3 regions of the Cytobacillus sp. FSL H8-0458 genome follow, and region 1 is predicted to be linked to each of the others. Evidence: riboswitches for the same ligand, from Rfam matches in the RefSeq annotation. Region 1 holds a riboswitch; each other region holds the start of a gene.

Region 1 (5,663 bases):
TGGGGCCTTCAATTCTATTAATATTCCAACCTTACCATGGTAGCGATCCAGAATCTCTTCAAATGTCGGGATCGGTTCCCCCGCAAATTGTTCTCCTTTCCAGCTGCCGGCATCAAGACTTCTTAAATAGTCAAACGTTAAATCCCTCACTTTTCCCGTTCCATCTGTTGTACGATCCACAGTTGTATCATGAATTACCACTAATTCACCATCTTTGCTTCTTTGAACATCAATTTCGATATAATCGGCTTTCATATCAACAGCCAGATCAAAGCCGGCTACCGTATTCTCCGGTGCATACCCTGTGGCACCGCGGTGCGCTATATTATCCACTTGTTTCCTTTCACCAGTTGCCGGTTCTGCTGCGAACGCCTGGCTGATTGGGCTGAATAGCAGAGAAAAAGCCACCCCTGTACCAATTAATAATTTTTTGTTCATGCTCTCCATCTCCTATCTAAAATATGTATTCAACCATATTCTAGAAAAGGAATGTTGAAGGGGTGTGTGATTATTTTTATGGCTAAATAAAGATCATGTTAACAAAAACCAGCCTTTATTCTTACGTTTTTTTACAAAACTGCTATTTTAAACTGAATAAAAATACCCCTTCACATTTTTCAGCGGGGGAATCTTCCCCGCTGGTAAATGTTTTAATCCAAAGCCTTTATTGTCATCTCCGCTGCCTCTGCAATCAGAGCGTTATCATATTCAGCATCCTTTGAATCCCGGCTGGACAGGATCGTCATGATAATCGGCTCTCTGTTCGGCGGCCACACAATCGCAATGTCATTACGTGTTCCGAAGCCTGCTGCACCGCTTTTATCAGCTACCTCCCAGCCGCTTGGCACACCAGCACGGATTAATGGATCTCCAGTAGCGTTACCCCGCATCCAATCGGTTAAAATGTTCCGCTTTTCTTCAGGCAGAAATTCGCCAATTAAGACTTTCTGAAGGCTTTTTGCAAGTGCTTCAGGTGTACTTGTATCCCGGATATCCCCTGGCTCAGCCTCATTCAAATCTGTCTCGAAGCGCTCAGGCTTTGAGACAGTATCCCCCATTTCTTTCAAAGCTGCTTCGAATCCTTCAGGCCCTCCTAATTCCTCTAACATTAAGTTGCCTGCTGTATTGTCGCTAAACCGGATTGCCGCTTCACAGAGTTCCCTTAAAGTCATTCCAGTCTTTACATGTTTTTCTGTAACAGGAGAATATGTGACCAGGTCATCACTTGTGTATGTAATGACTTCATCCATCTCTTTCAATGATTTTCTATTCAGTAATATAGCAGCTGCTATCGGCTTGAATGTAGATGCATAAGCAAACCTTTCATCAGATTTGTAAGTAATAGTCTTTTTCGTTCCTGTGTCATATGCATACACGCCAAGCCGCGCGTCAAACTCCTTCTCCAGATGTTTGAATTTTTGGTTTGTATTCACAAAAGTTTTTTTGGAGTTTTCCGCTGCACTGGCATCCGATTGATGATTGCCATTTGCACAGCCAGTCAGGGAAAGGAGCAGAACCAAACTGAATAGCCGGACTGCTATTAACATATTATTACTAAAAATAGAATGATATTGTTTCCTCATATTTACTACCTCTTTCCACAAAAAATTTGAACTTATATTTCAGCTTTCCTTTTAAACACCCCCAAACGGACTACAAATGTAATATAATATTACATTTGTAGTCCGTAGTTGTCAACCGCTATGAAACCCTTGATATTATGATGTTTCACAAGCTCCCCTTAATTTGATAAAGTAAAAATTGGATGCTAGAATGGTTGGTATTCATTTTGTCTAAGGGATTAAAACTAGATGTCAAATAATGCGAGGAAGGTCTGCGAATGATAACAAGCTCACAGTTCTTATCTGTTTTTTTGGAATGTCTGCTGGTGTCTTCTTTTACAATCGGAGGCATTCTTCTGTTAAAAAAACTTTTTAAGAAACATTTAACAGCACAAGCTCACTATAATCTTTGGTTTCTATTATTGCTTGCTCTGCCACTGCCTCTTATTCCATTACAATTCATGCCGTTTGCGGATTCATTATCCTTTTGGAATAGCAAGAGCAGCCTTCAATCCCAAACTGCGCCATCTCCAGAGATTCCTTTAAGGCAAAATAATTGGATGGAGGACATAACCGTTTCGGTAGAACGCTATGATTTAACATTATTAAATAATGCTTTATTCTATATTTGGATTTCCGGAGTGGCTATTTTAACTGTATTTACGCTGATCGCAAAGCTTAAGATCAATAAAATAAAGAAACACACAAACAGCCTGAAAAATAACGGGATTTTATCATTATTCGAACACTGCAAACACAAACTGGGGATTTCTGGAGGTATTATTGTTGGAGAGTCATCACTCGTTAAAACCCCAATGACGTTTGGACTTTTTAAGACTTATGTGGTGCTTCCCCTCCATTTTGACCAGTGGCTTTCTGAAAAGGATATAGAATATATCTTTTTACATGAACTTACCCACTATAAAAATAAAGATATAGCAGTAAATTATTTAATGGTGATTCTTCAAATTTTATATTGGTTTAATCCTCTAGTTTGGATTGCTTTTAGGAGAATGAGGCTTGATCGTGAAATCGCCTGTGATGCTGCAGTTTTAAGTTCTCTGGATGAGCAGGCTTATATGGAGTATGGAAACAGCATTATTCATTTTGCCCATAAATCCTCAAGGGCAGTGACAGTCGATTTGGCAAACCATTTAAACGGGTCAAAGAAACAGATCAAAACGAGAATCGAAAAAATTGCCAGTTTTAAGTCGGAATCAAAACTGCTGAGATGGAAAAGTGCGGCTATACTCATTTTTGCGGGGATATTTATTGCATTTCAGGCTCCATTTATCTCTGTACTCGCTCATGAAGACAGCAGCTATAAATTTAAGGATGAAAACATTATATATGAGGATTTAGGTGATTATTTTGAAGGATATGATGGAAGCTTTGTGTTGTATGATAAAGAGGCAGACCGCTATCATATTCATAATAAAAATCAAAGCACATTCAGGATTTCGCCAAATTCCACTTATAAGATTTACAGTGCTCTGCTTGGTTTAGAGTCAGGCACCATAACGGTTGAAAATTCGTCTGCCAAATGGAACGGACTTAAGTATCCTATAGAGTCCTGGAATGCGGATCAGGATTTAACTTCGGCCATGAAAAATTCCGTTACATGGTATTTTCAGATGTTAGACCAGCAGGTGCAGCCCGGTACGATTCAAACTTTTTTAGACCGAATCAGGTATGGGAATCGCGATCTATCTGGTGGAATAGATGAATATTGGCTGGAATCTTCCCTTAAAATTTCTCCAGTGGAACAAGTTCAGCTGCTTAAAAGGTTTTATGCAAATCAATTTGGATTTAAAGAAAAGAATATCCAAACGGTGAAAGATTCCATTAAACTAGAAAGAAAAGAGGGAGCCCTCCTTTCTGGTAAAACAGGTACAGGCACTGTAAATGGAAAAAACATCAATGGATGGTTCATCGGGTATGTGGAATCAGGGCAGGACACATACTTTTTTGCAACAAATATACAGAATGAAGCTAACTCTAATGGAAGTAGGGCAGCTGAAATTACATTATCCATTTTGAAACAAAAAGACATATATTAATTCATTCATTTCATAAAGAAGGAGGGCGGTAATGTGACTGACAGGATTCCCAGCATTTCAGAATCCGAGTGGGAAGTCATGACAGTTCTGTGGCACGGATCACCCAAAACGGCTAATGAAGTCATTCTATCCCTGCAAAAGCGCACAGACTGGAAACCCAAAACAATCCGAACTCTTCTGGACAGGCTTGTCCAGAAGAATGTAGTTGGCGTAAATAAAAATCAGAGAATCTATACCTTTTTCCCGTTATATTCACAGGATGAATGCCAGCGGGCAGAAGCTCAATCCTTTATCAAACGGATCTATGGCGGAACGGTGAAATCCATGCTAGTCCAATTCATCCAGGAAGACTCCCTGTCTGATGAGGAAATTAACGAACTCCGGACGATTTTGGCAAAGAAAAAAAAGAAGGATAGATAACCTGCATGCGTGATCCTTTACAATTGGGGGGATTTTTAGCATTTGCTTCTTTGACGCACCTAAAAGCAGTGACTGCCCCTGCTTCATTTCCGCGTTAATACAATAGCGGCACCAATCCATACAAGCAGAATTATGGAAGCTATGCGCCAGGGGTTTATGTTAAGTTCTCCCTTTTCCAACTTCCACTTAGACACCTTAATTGACTGTCCAAGCGCTCTATACTTTATAATTATAAAAACAACTACTTTCGAATGACCGCTGCAGGAGAGAACGTATCGTACGTCACCGAAGGGGCAAATCTATAGAAAAGATGAATCTCTCAGGTAAGAAGACTGCTGCGGGACGCTTCTCTGGAGAGGGTATCACGCACCCACGGGGCAGGCCTTTTAATATAGTTTAGGTAAACCTCTCAGGTACAAGGACAGAATACTTGATTAGGGGGGATTGTATGGTTTGGGATGTATTGAACGTGATTGGAACCATTGCATTTGCAATGAGCGGGGCAGTGGTTGCACTGGAAGTAAAATACGACATTATGGGCGCCTATGTTTTGGGATTGATTACCGCATTTGGCGGCGGGGCTATCAGAAATCTTCTTACCGGTATTCCGATCATAGAATTATGGCAGCAAACGACTCTTTTTATCGTTGCCCTTATTACCATCAGCATCGTTATCCTATTGCCAGGCAGCATAGTTCAGCTTTTGACGAAATGGAGCATCTTTGATTCAATTGGCTTATCAGCGTTTGCTGTTCAGGGAGCTATATATGCACAATCAATTGATTTACCCTTATTTGCTGTTATGTTTTCAGCTGCCATAACCGGTGCCGGCGGAGGAATGATCCGCGATGTGCTGGCTCAGCGAAAGCCCATTGTTTTACGTGATGAAGTATATCTTTTATGGGCCATCTTTGCCGGGTTTATCATAGGCCTTGATTGGTTATCCAAGTCTTATCATTTCTATATCCTTTTTACTGTTACTTTAATGCTGCGAGGAATTTCGCATCATTACAGCTGGAGATTGCCTATTAAATCGATTCAAAAACAATAAGAAGCAGAATTACTTCAAACATAAAAAGCTCACATCAGCGTGAGCTTTTCGTTTCGTTAAACTTGAAATAATTGCAAACAACATATCCCACTGATTTTGCGGCAACAAGCAACGAACCTTCATCTATATCAAATTTAGGGTGATGATTGAAATAAGGTTCTTCTGTCCCCTTTGGCGTGCACCCAATATAAAAATAACAGCCAGGGACCTTCTCCAAATAATACGAAAAATCGTCCGATGGTGCCATTTTAGGAAATTCTTTTACCTCCATAATGTCTTTATCCCCGGCTGATGCCAGCGTACCTGCAACAAACCTCGTCAATTCAGGATCATTATACAGCGGCGGATAGTCGGGTTCATATGTCAGCTCACAGCTTACACCAAATAACTCCTCAAGACCGTTGACAATGCGGTGAATTTCTCTATTCATCACATCCTTTGTTTCATCATTTGAATAGCGTACATCCCCCTCAATTTCGATATGATCCTTGATCACATTAAAACTCCCTTTACCGTCAAATGAACCAATTGTCACTACACCAGCATGAAATGGATCCACTCTGCGGCTTA
Region 2 (5,663 bases), 160 kb from region 1:
AATCAGCTGAACAAAGAGTGGCATCGCAATGCTGATGATATCTCGGTATTTCTAAGCGGAGCCAATCCAAATCTGAAAAATGAAGATGTGAAAAAACTGCTTTATAAGCATTTGGAATTAGTAACAGATGATCTGACAGCAAGTCTTGTTAAGGATTGGGAAGCAAGAATCGTGGCAATTGATGATGGAGTAACACATATTATCAGGATGGCTGATGCCATTTCTGATGCGGTTGTGAAGCAATTCCCGGACAAATTTTAAAGGTAAACACAAGAGGCTTCAGCACATGCTGCAGCTTCTCTTTTTTTCCTTTGACAAAGCAGCCTGTCTCATTATAAGCTATTTAGCGTGCCGAAAAAAATAATGTAAATTTTTCACATATAGAAGGAGGGGTATCCGTTTTGTCAGGGGATCAAAAGAAAAAGATGATCATTTTGATGATCAATATGTTTATTGCAATCGGAAGCTTTGGAATTATTATTCCGATTTTGCCGGCTTATTTGGAATCCATTAATCAGGGAGGAACGGCAGCAGGCCTGATGATTGCCATTTTTGCGGGTGCCCAGCTGATTTTTTCTCCCATTGCGGGGAAATGGGCGGACCAGTACGGCCGCAGAAAGATGATTATTTACGGGTTAGCTGGTTTGACATTATCCATGCTTGTCTTTTATGCAGTAGATTCCATTTGGCTGCTTTACTTTTCACGTGTCATTGGAGGCGTTGGAGCTGCCTTGCTGATTCCGGCTATTTTTGCTTACATTGCTGATATTACTACCCTGGAGCAGCGTGCAAAAGGGAATGGCCTTGTATCAGCTGCGATGTCACTCGGAATTGTGGTTGGACCTGGAATTGGCGGGTTTTTGGCAGACTTCGGCCTGAAAATGCCATTTCTGATTTCAGCGCTTGTATCTCTAGTGGCTGTTCTATTCTCCATTGTGCTCCTCGAAGAAAGCAGCACCTTGCAGACCGGACCAGGAGAGATGCCAGAAGAGGAACCAATGGTCAAGAAGCTGGCAATGTCTGTTAAGAAGCCTTATTTTATTCCGCTTGTCATTACATTGGTGATGAGCTTTGGATTAATGGCTTATGAATCAGTTCTGGGGCTTTATCTGGATAATGAATTTGCTGCCACTCCGCAGGAAATAGCGGTTATGGTGACTTCGACGGGGATCATTAGTGTTATTGTACAGTTGTTTGTCGTCGATCGGGTGGTTAGGAGATTTGGAGAAGGAAAGGTATTGAATATCTTTTTGGCTGTTGCAGCGTCAGGATTCCTTGTCTCACTGTTTGCAGGCAGCTATGCACTTTTCTTCGTTATTTCGCTGATCATTTTCCTTGCAACTTCCATTCTTCGCCCGGTTTTAACCACGCTAATCTCAAAAATGGCCGGTAATGAACAGGGATTTGCGATGGGAATGAACAATGCTTATATGAGTATTGGAAACGTTCTGGGGCCAACGATAGCCGGTGTACTTTATGATGTACGGATAACCTATCCGTTTGTTCTCGGTCTGGCATTATTGATTGTTACGTTATTTATCACGGCTGCATGGCAAAAAAGGGAGCCTAAACCGAAGGCTTCTGTGTAGAAAAAGGCTTGGAGACTTTGTCTTCGAGCTTTTTTACTTTTCTTTTTCCAAAGTAAATCAGCTTTAAAGCCAGACGGAAATTGTGGCAATTTTGTGAAAGAAACCTAGTTCGATTGACATAATTTAAAAAATATATTATTCTGAAAATAACAAAAATATTGAGCGAATGACGGCTGCGGGAGAGAGCATACAGTAGCCACCGAAGGAGCAAGCTTCAAAAATACCCTTGAAGCCAATCTCTCAGGTAGACAGAACCTCAGTCGGACGCATCTCTGGAGAGCGCGCATGGACTTTGCGACACCAAAGGGGTCAAACTCTCAGGTAAAAGGACAGAGAAGGGGGATAAACAAGCCGCCTTTTTTCTGTCCTTTTTTTATGGATGGCAAGGCAGTTGGAGGAATCTAGATGAATACAAATGTTAACGCAAACCGGGCGACATTACTGATATCCTGTCCAGAGAGGCCAGGCATCATCTCCACAGTCTCTAACTTTCTGCTGGAGCATAACGCGAACATTGTGCATTTTGACCAGCACACAACAGATCCGCTGGCAGGCATCTTCTTCATGCGGATTGAATTCGATATGAATCATTTTGATGAGTCCTTTCCAAAACTGAAAGAGGATCTGCCTGAAATGGCCAGGGAATACTCTATGGAGTGGAAGCTGAGCGGCAAAGGCGAGCGCAAGCGGATGGCCATATTTGTTTCTAAAATGGATCACTGTCTGCTCGAGCTGCTGTGGCGCTGGAAATCGAAGGAGCTTGAAGTGGATATTCCCCTGGTGATCAGCAATCATCCCGACATGAGGGAAGTGGTGGAGGGTTTCGGAATACCCTATCATCATGTTCCGATTACGCCGGACAATAAAGCGGAAGCCGAGCAAAAGGCGGTTGAGCTGCTGGAAGGAAAAGCGGATTTCATTGTGCTGGCGAGATATATGCAGATTCTTTCGCCAAGCTTTATTTCCAAATATCCAAACAGGATCATCAATATCCATCACAGCTTTCTGCCGGCCTTCGTGGGAGCCAATCCTTATGCACGGGCGTTTAACCGCGGAGTCAAGCTGATTGGGGCAACCGCCCATTATGTAACAAATGATTTGGATGAAGGCCCGATCATTGAGCAGGATGTCCAGCGGGTTAACCACAGGCACACTGCACAGGATCTCAAAATTGCCGGCAGGCATGTGGAGAGGCAGGTCCTCGCACAGGCAGTCGCCTGGCATGTGGAAGACAAAGTCATAGTGCATGGCAATAAGACGATTGTTTTTTAAGAGGCACTGTCAAAAAAAAAGATCTTGCATCAAGAAGATTACCAACATCATGAAAGAAGGTGAGCAGAAATGAAAAAGAAAAAATTATCAATGCCTGAAATGATTAAGGCTAATAGAGAAGAACTTTTAAGAGATCGCCGTGAGCTTGAGAAGATCGAAAAAAAAATAGACGATAAATATGCAAAAGCACAGTAAGAAAGTACACCGGCCTGGGGATAAAGCAGGCCGGTTTTTTAATGAATTAAAAACGCCCAGGGAATCCCTGGGCGCCAACTTCTTATTTTTGTCTAAAGAAATCTGTGAAAGCATGATACATTTCCATCCCCTGATAAAAGAACAGGCTGGAAGCTGTTAATGAAAATAACCCAATCATTAAAAATCTAATCCACATTATGTCTTCCTCCTTTAATTGTTTTGTTGGACAATTAAGGAGCTTGAATGACATAATTCGCCTCGTAGAAAATTGGAGTATAAAAAATCTTTTTCCTGCGGGCGATGTGCAGGGCTCTATATACAAAAAGGATAACTGCCAGAATTGTAATGGATAAAGAGATGATATCGAACGTGAAGATATGCTTTTTGGGATCATCTTTTAATAGGAAGCTCTCGGTAAAGTCAGAAACTGTTACCGCTTTGCTTTGGTCCATCGGAATGTCATTATAATGGACACCAGGATATTGGGTAATGAGAAAGGATAAAAACACAGACAGCAGTAAAAGTGGCATTACCTGACGTTTCCCCATTCCCTCACCCCTTTTCAAGATTATAACTATCATCATAACCACTATTTATAGATTAGTAAACTAAAAGATTTTGACAGGATTCGTTAATATTCTATGTATATATTGTAAAAAAAGTTGGGACAAATGATACAGGGGTACAAAGGCATTTTGGCTGCAAGTCTAGATTATAGGCTGAAAGAAACCCAAATCCTTACAAAAGTCCTGATAAAATAGGCAGAGGTATTGTCATTCTCCTTTACACATCTTCATATTGCTTTAAAAAATGCCTCTTATAATTAACTGTGAATCCAGATTGAATTAAGAGGTGAAGAAAATGAACAATGAGAGGTCGATTGATGATTTAATCAGGAAGTTTAATGAAGAGAACTTGAAGAGGGACATTGACCGCCGGAGCTTTTTATCTGGTGCAGGGAAAATTGCCGGTTTTTCGCTTGCCCTGGCTATGGCGCAATCATTAGGGATGGGCAATCTAAAGGTTGATGCTGCTCCTAAGTTCAGCAAATACCCTTTTACGCTCGGGGTCGCATCAGGAGATCCTCTTTCGGACAGTGTGGTTTTATGGACAAGGTTAGCGCCCGATCCGCTTAATGGAGGCGGGATGCCAAAACATGCTGTACCAGTCAAATGGGAACTTGCTGCAGATGAACACTTCCGAAAAGTTGTTAAACACGGGACTGAAATTGCGGTGCCGGAATTGGCGCATTCTGTGCATGTGGAGGCAGAAGGCTTAATGCCGAACACTGTCTATTATTATCGTTTTAAAAGCGGCAATGAACTAAGCCCAATTGGCAAAACAAAGACACTTCCGCCTGCGGGTGCTAAAGTATCAGGGCTATCATTTGCATTTGCTTCATGTCAGCAGTATGAACATGGGTTTTTTACAGCCTATCAGCATATGGCAAAGGAAAATTTGGATTTTGTCATTCACCTTGGAGACTACATATATGAATATGGATCAAATGAATATATTTCACCAACAGGAAATGTCCGCCATCATAGCGGACCGGAAATTATCTCTCTAGAAGATTATCGGAATCGCCATGCTCAGTACAAATCTGATCAGCATCTGAGAGAAGCTCATGCTGCTTTCCCTTGGGTGGTCACTTGGGATGACCACGAGGTGGAAAATAACTATGCAGGAGGGGTTCCGGAAAAAGGCCAGTCAGCTGAAGCATTTATTAAACGCAGGGCAGCAGCTTATCAGGCATATTATGAGCACATGCCGCTCCGGTTATCTTCCATGCCAAATGGTGATGGTATGCAGTTGTATAGGGAGTTCAGCTACGGCAGCCTGGCGTCATTCCTTGTGCTTGATTCGCGGCAATATCGGGATGACCAGGCAAATGGCGATGGCAGCAAGCCGCATACGCCGGAGTCGCTTGATCCAGCCCGGACTCTCCTTGGCAAGGAACAGGAACAATGGGTTGAAAGCAATCTAGCCAGCTCCCAAGCGCATTGGAATGTCCTTGCACAGCAGGTGTTCTTTGCCCAGAGAAATTTCGGGACAATTGCTTCGCCGAAGTTCAGCATGGATGCATGGGATGGTTACCCTGCTGCCCGGCAGCGTTTGGCTGATTTTGCTGTTTCAAACAATATCGGAAACCTAATTGTTCTGACTGGGGATGTTCATGCAAGCTGGGCTTCCAATATTCTAACAGACTATAATGATCCAAATGCAAAGCTGATTGGGGCTGAATTTGTCGGAACCTCTATCACATCAGGTGGAAATGGATCAGATGTGAGAGGGGATACGGAAAAGACGCTTGCAGAGAATCCGCATATTAAGTTCTTTAATAATTATAGAGGCTATGTCCGCTGCCGGGTAACACCAGAGCAATGGCGTGCAGATTATCGGGTGCTTCCTTTCGTAACAGAGCCTGGGGCGGATATTTCAACGAGAGCATCCTTTGTATTTGAAAAAGATCAAGCTGGCTTGAAGCAGGTTTCGGCTTCAGCTGTCCCTCAGGGAGTTCGAATATCTGCTGAGGTGGAGGAAGACCGCCATCGCGCCCATACCCGGGCACATGAAAAGCAGCTTAAGAAAAAGCGTGAAAAAGTA
Region 3 (5,663 bases), 3.2 Mb from region 1:
TAGATGGTTGGCGGATGATAGCCAAAGTCTAGAAGGCGCTTGGCTATATCCAAAGTACGCACCCCAAGCTTCTTCTGGCGCTTGCCGCTTAAAACGAATTCATGCTTGCAATGTCTGTCAAATGGCAGGTCAAAGAATGGCTCAAGTCTTCTCATCATATAGTTTGCGTTTAGTACCGCATTTTCCGTAACAGCCTTCAGTCCATCCGGCCCCATAGTACGGATATAAGTATAAGCCCGGACATTGATGCCGAAGTTTCCATAATACGGCTTCACGCGGCCGATTGATTGTGGGCGGTCATAATCAAATTCATACTGGTCACCATTCTTAACCAAAACAGGCTTCGGAAGGTATGGGATTAGATCCGCTTTTACGCCGACAGGGCCAGATCCAGGTCCGCCGCCGCCATGCGGTCCTGTAAAGGTCTTATGAAGATTAAGGTGAACCACATCAAATCCCATATCTCCAGGTCGTGCCTTTGAAAGTACAGCATTCAGGTTAGCTCCATCATAGTAAAGCTTTCCGCCGGCGCTGTGAACAATCTCAGCCATTTCAAGAATGTTTTCTTCAAACAAACCTAAAGTATTCGGGTTAGTCAGCATAAGAGCAGCAGTATCCTCGCCAACCACTCTTCTCAGGTCCTCTAAATCCACCAATCCATTTTCATCCGATTTAACCGTTACTGTTTCAAATCCTGCTACTGTTGCGGATGCCGGATTTGTTCCATGGGCAGAGTCAGGAACGACTACTTTAGTACGTTTGCTATCACCATTAGCTTCATGATAGGCACGGATCATCATTAATCCAGTCCATTCTCCGTGCGCTCCTGCAGCCGGCTGAAGTGTAACTTCATCCATTCCTGTAATTTCAATCAGGTGCTCCTGCAGATCATACATCAATTCCAGTGCACCTTGAACAGAGCTTTCATCCTGCAGCGGGTGCAAGTGGGCAAAACCGTTGAAGCGCGCTACATTCTCATTGATTTTAGGATTATATTTCATTGTGCAGGATCCAAGTGGATAAAATCCCGAATCAACACCATGATTTCGTTTGGAAAGTGCAGTATAGTGGCGCATTATATCAAGTTCTGACACTTCCGGCAGTTCAGGCTCTTCTTCTCGCAGATATCCCTCAGGAAGAAGCTCGCCCAGGTCAATTTCCGGAATATCCATTTCAGGCAGGCTGTAGCCGATACGGCCTTCTGTGATTAATTCAAAGATGAGTGGCTGATCTTCCTTATGCATGGTAATCCCCCATTTCTTTAACGAATGCATCGATTTCTTCCTTCGTTCTCAATTCCGTTACAGCAACAAGCATATGATTTTTCAGGTCAGCATAATCTCTGCCCAAATCGTAGCCGCCAATAATGTCCTTTTCAAGAAGCTTTTGATTTACTTCTTTAACAGGCTTATTCAGCTTGATGACAAATTCATTAAATGAAGGGCCTTCGAATGGAGCTTCAAAGCCGGCAGCCTTAAATTGCTGTTTTGCATAATAGGCTTTTTGCATATTGGCAGCAGCCATTTCCTTTACGCCCTTCTTGCCAAGAGCAGTCATCGCTACAGATGCCGCCAGTGCGTTGAGAGCCTGATTGGAACAAATGTTGGACGTTGCCTTATCACGGCGTATATGCTGTTCACGCGCCTGAAGGGTAAGCACGAAGCCGCGGCGGCCCTGATCGTCTACCGTTTGTCCGACAAGACGTCCCGGCACTTTTCTCATCAGCTTGGATGTTACGGCAAAATATCCGCAATGAGGGCCTCCAAAAGCAGTAGGAATACCAAAAACCTGAGCATCTCCTGCTACGATGTCTGCTCCGAACTTCCCTGGAGGAGTAAGCGCGCCAAGAGCAAGCGGGTTGCTTGAAACAACAAACATAGACTTGTGGGCATGGATAATTTCCTCAAGTTCTTTTAATGGCTCGACTCTGCCAAAAAAGTTAGGGTACTGTACAATCACAGCTGCGATATCATCGCCAATCATTTCATTTAGGGCTTCAAGGTCAGTGGTGCCGTCTTTATGAGGGATCTCAATCACTTCAATATACTGGCCCTTTGCGTATGTTTTGACTACTTCCTTAGATTCAGGGTGAACTGCGCTTGAGATTAGTATTTTCTTCCGTCGTGTGCTCCCTGCGCTTAGCATGGCTGCTTCAGCAAGAGCTGTCCCGCCATCATACATGGATGAGTTGGCAACATCCATTCCTGTTAATTCACAGATCATGGTCTGGAATTCGAAAATTGCCTGCAGCTCCCCCTGGGAAATTTCCGGCTGGTAAGGAGTATAGGCAGTATAAAACTCTGAACGGGATAATACATGATCGACAATGACTGGCATGTAATGATCATAAACTCCCGCACCAAGGAAAGATGTATTTGTGCGAAGATCAGCATTTTTCTGAGCCATTTTAGTAAGCTCTTTCAGTAAGGCTGTCTCTGATTTTGCCGGCTTGATTTTATATTCGCCCTTAAATCTTACACTCTCGGGAATATCACTGAATAATTCTTCCACAGATCTGACGCCGATTTTCTCAAGCATTGCTTTCTGGTCAGACTCTGTCATCGGTAAATAGCGATGTTTCATCATTTTCTCCCCCCGGTTAGTTCTTTTCTCTTTTGTAAAAAGGTGTTGCTGCAATCTCAGCCTTCAGCCTTTTGCCTCGGATCTCCACTTCCAATTCAGTTCCAGGCTCAGCATGTTCTTTCTTGATAAGAACAAGGCCAATGTTCTTTTTCAATGTCGGAGATTGAGTGCCTGTTGTCACTTCCCCGATCAGTTCTTCTCCTTTATACACAGGATATCCATGGCGCGGAATACCGCGGTCAATCATTTCAATTCCGGCCAGCTTGCGCGGCACCCCGTTTTCTTTTTGCTTCTTAAGCACTTCTTTTCCGATAAAATCCGCTTCTTTATTTACCTTGACAGCAAAGCCGATACCTGCCTCAAGCGGTGTGATATCAGGTGAGAGCTCCTGACCATAGAGCGCCAGGTTGGCTTCAAAGCGAAGGGTATCCCTTGCGCCAAGTCCGCACGGGCGAACTCCTTCTTCTTTGCCCGCTTCAAGAATTTCATTCCACAATACGGCTGCATCCTTGGCATCACAGTAAACTTCAAATCCATCTTCTCCTGTATATCCAGTTCTGGATACAAGCGCTTTCTTGCCATTCAAATCAACATCCTGCTGGAATTTGAAAAATCCGATATCCGACAGATTAGTGCCAGCAAGCTTTTGGAGCACTTTTTCTGCAAGCGGCCCCTGAATCGCCAGCTGTGCCATATCTTCTGAAAGGTTTTTCAATTCCACATTGCCTTCAGCATGGTCCTGCAGCCAGTTGAAATCCTTTTCGATATTGGAAGCATTTACAACCAGCAAATAGTGGTCATCCTCAATTTTATAGACAAGTAAATCATCAACAGTTCCGCCATTTTCATAGCACATGGCTGTATATTGAGCACCTGAGTTCTTTAATTTGGAAATATCGTTCGTCATCATTTTTTGAAGGTATTTAAGACTGTCCGTCCCCTTCACTTCGATTTCACCCATATGGGATACATCAAAAAGGCCGGCTTTTGTACGGACTGCTTCATGTTCTTCTTTAATGCTTGAAAATTGAACAGGAAGGTCCCAGCCGCCGAAGTCGATGGTTTTTGCTCCGTAATCTTTGTACACCTCAAATAAAGGCGTGCGTTTTAACTTTGACATTTACTCGTCCCCCTTAAATCTTTTGAAATTTGTTTTAGGAACATAAAAAAGGACAGAGTGTCCCCTCAATTATGAGAAGATCTCTGTCCTTGCACCTGAAAGTTTACCGAAACCGGCTTTCCCCTTGGGTGGCTTATTTAAAAGCACTCTCCAGAGCTGCGTCAAACAAGAGTTCTTTTGCCTGAGAGATTCACAGATTTTGCTTGCTCCTTCGGCGCTACAAATGTAGTCTCTCCCCTTGTTGTCATTCGCATTTATAAAATTTTCCAAGATGGTCATACTTATACCAAACAGAAAAAATTTAGCATCCATTACTTCGGTTAACTAAATGTAATGTGTTAACTTTCAAAACTTTCAAAGCTATTAACATCGTACCACCTTAGCAAGGTTTGGGCAATATCTTTATATAGATAAAAGGAGCTGTTTTTATGACAGTGCAAATTGGCTTTGATTCTGCCTGGCAGGATGAATTCTTAAAAAGAATTGATGACGACGGCCCATGGGGAAACTGGGAGCTTTATAAACTGGCTGTTGAGGTTGAGAATCATACAACTATTCCTGACTTTGAAGGCTTGCAGGCTCCAAAGCATCTGCCGAACCTTACTCCTCTTCCCCATCAGCTGGAAGTGGCCAAGCAGGTAGTCGAAAGCATGAACGGCAAAGCGATTCTGGCTGATGAAGTCGGTCTTGGAAAAACGATTGAAGCTGGACTGATATTAAAGGAATATATGATCCGAGGACTCGTAAAAAAAGTTCTTATACTCGTGCCAGCTTCACTCGTTTCACAATGGGCCATGGAACTGAACAGCAAATTTTTCATTCCGGCTGTGGCGCAGCGGAAAAGCTATGTATGGGAACAATGCGACGTTGTGGTATCATCCATCGATACAGCCAAACGCAATCCTCATCGGGACATTATTTACAGCCTTGATTATGACCTGATCATTATAGACGAAGCTCACAAGCTAAAAAATAATAAAACGAAAAACTATGAATTTGTACAAAACCTTAAAAAGAAGTTTTGCCTCCTATTAACAGCAACACCCATTCAGAATCGAATCAGTGAGATTTTCAATCTCGTATCCCTGCTTAAACCCGGACATCTTGGCAATGAATCAGCTTTTTATGAGAATTATAAAAGGGACTCAAGATCTTTGAACGATGATGCACATCTAAAGGAACTCGTAAACAAAGTCATGATCCGCAACCGCAGGGCAGATACCGGGATTGAATGGACCAAAAGACATGTGGAAACCATACCGATTGATTTTTCGCAGGCCGAGCGTGAACTTTATGAAGCAGTAACAGAGCTGCGGAATGAAGAAAATTGGGTCAGTTCCAGCCAGTTTTCAGTGATGACGCTGCAAAGAGAGGCCTGCTCAAGCAGAGAAGCTGTCTATTTTACGCTTCAGAATATGCTGAAAAGACAGGAGCAGCCTTCAATAGCTTTTCAGGAGCAAATACAATACCTTATTAAAAAAGTAGAAGCTGTCCAGCAAAACTCCAAAGCTCAAAAAGCACTGGAATTGATACAGAAAATAAATGACAAGGTCATAATCTTTACTGAATACAGGGCAACGCAAATGTACCTGCAGTGGTTTTTAAAGCAATATGGGATTACTTCGGTTCCGTTCAGGGGAGGATTTAAAAGAGGCAAAAAGGACTGGATGAGGGAGCTTTTCCAAAAGAATGCTCAAGTCCTGATCGCAACAGAAGCGGGAGGAGAAGGAATAAACCTGCAGTTCTGCAATCATATCATTAATTTTGATCTCCCCTGGAATCCAATGCGGCTCGAACAAAGGATTGGGCGCATCCATCGTCTCGGCCAGGAAAAGGATGTCATGATTTATAATTTTGCCACTAAAGAAACAGTCGAAGAACACATCATGAAGCTTTTATATGAGAAAATACATCTCTTCGAAAAAGTCATCGGTGATTTGGACGATATTTTAACAAAGCT

What was found. Region 1 has a riboswitch for glycine ahead of NYE23_RS17905 (trimeric intracellular cation channel family protein). Riboswitches for the same ligand answer to the same signal wherever they lie in the genome.
Region 2: it holds a riboswitch for glycine, as region 1 does, so the genes downstream of both, purU (formyltetrahydrofolate deformylase) here and NYE23_RS17905 (trimeric intracellular cation channel family protein) in region 1, are expected to answer to the same signal.
Region 3: it holds a riboswitch for glycine, as region 1 does, so the genes downstream of both, gcvT (glycine cleavage system aminomethyltransferase GcvT) here and NYE23_RS17905 (trimeric intracellular cation channel family protein) in region 1, are expected to answer to the same signal.

Annotation. Positions count from the first base shown of each region.
Region 1 is NZ_JBBOBR010000001.1:3,607,024-3,612,686, forward strand. It holds gene NYE23_RS17885 (glycerophosphodiester phosphodiesterase) at 1-438, opposite strand, end outside; gene bla (class A beta-lactamase) at 651-1,547, opposite strand; gene NYE23_RS17895 (BlaR1 family beta-lactam sensor/signal transducer) at 1,841-3,622, shown strand; gene blaI (penicillinase repressor BlaI) at 3,656-4,042, shown strand; glycine riboswitch at 4,294-4,387, shown strand; gene NYE23_RS17905 (trimeric intracellular cation channel family protein) at 4,491-5,093, shown strand; gene NYE23_RS17910 (amidohydrolase) at 5,128-5,663, opposite strand, start outside.
Region 2 is NZ_JBBOBR010000001.1:3,765,231-3,770,893, reverse strand. It holds gene NYE23_RS18910 (glycosyltransferase) at 1-261, shown strand, start outside; gene NYE23_RS18905 (MFS transporter) at 402-1,589, shown strand; glycine riboswitch at 1,756-1,856, shown strand; gene purU (formyltetrahydrofolate deformylase) at 1,995-2,861, shown strand; gene NYE23_RS18895 (FbpB family small basic protein) at 2,931-3,056, shown strand; gene NYE23_RS18890 (hypothetical protein) at 3,287-3,604, opposite strand; gene NYE23_RS18885 (alkaline phosphatase D family protein) at 3,918-5,663, shown strand, end outside.
Region 3 is NZ_JBBOBR010000001.1:425,073-430,735, reverse strand. It holds gene gcvPB (aminomethyl-transferring glycine dehydrogenase subunit GcvPB) at 1-1,244, opposite strand, end outside; gene gcvPA (aminomethyl-transferring glycine dehydrogenase subunit GcvPA) at 1,237-2,583, opposite strand; gene gcvT (glycine cleavage system aminomethyltransferase GcvT) at 2,600-3,703, opposite strand; glycine riboswitch at 3,863-3,951, opposite strand; gene NYE23_RS02085 (DEAD/DEAH box helicase) at 4,132-5,663, shown strand, end outside.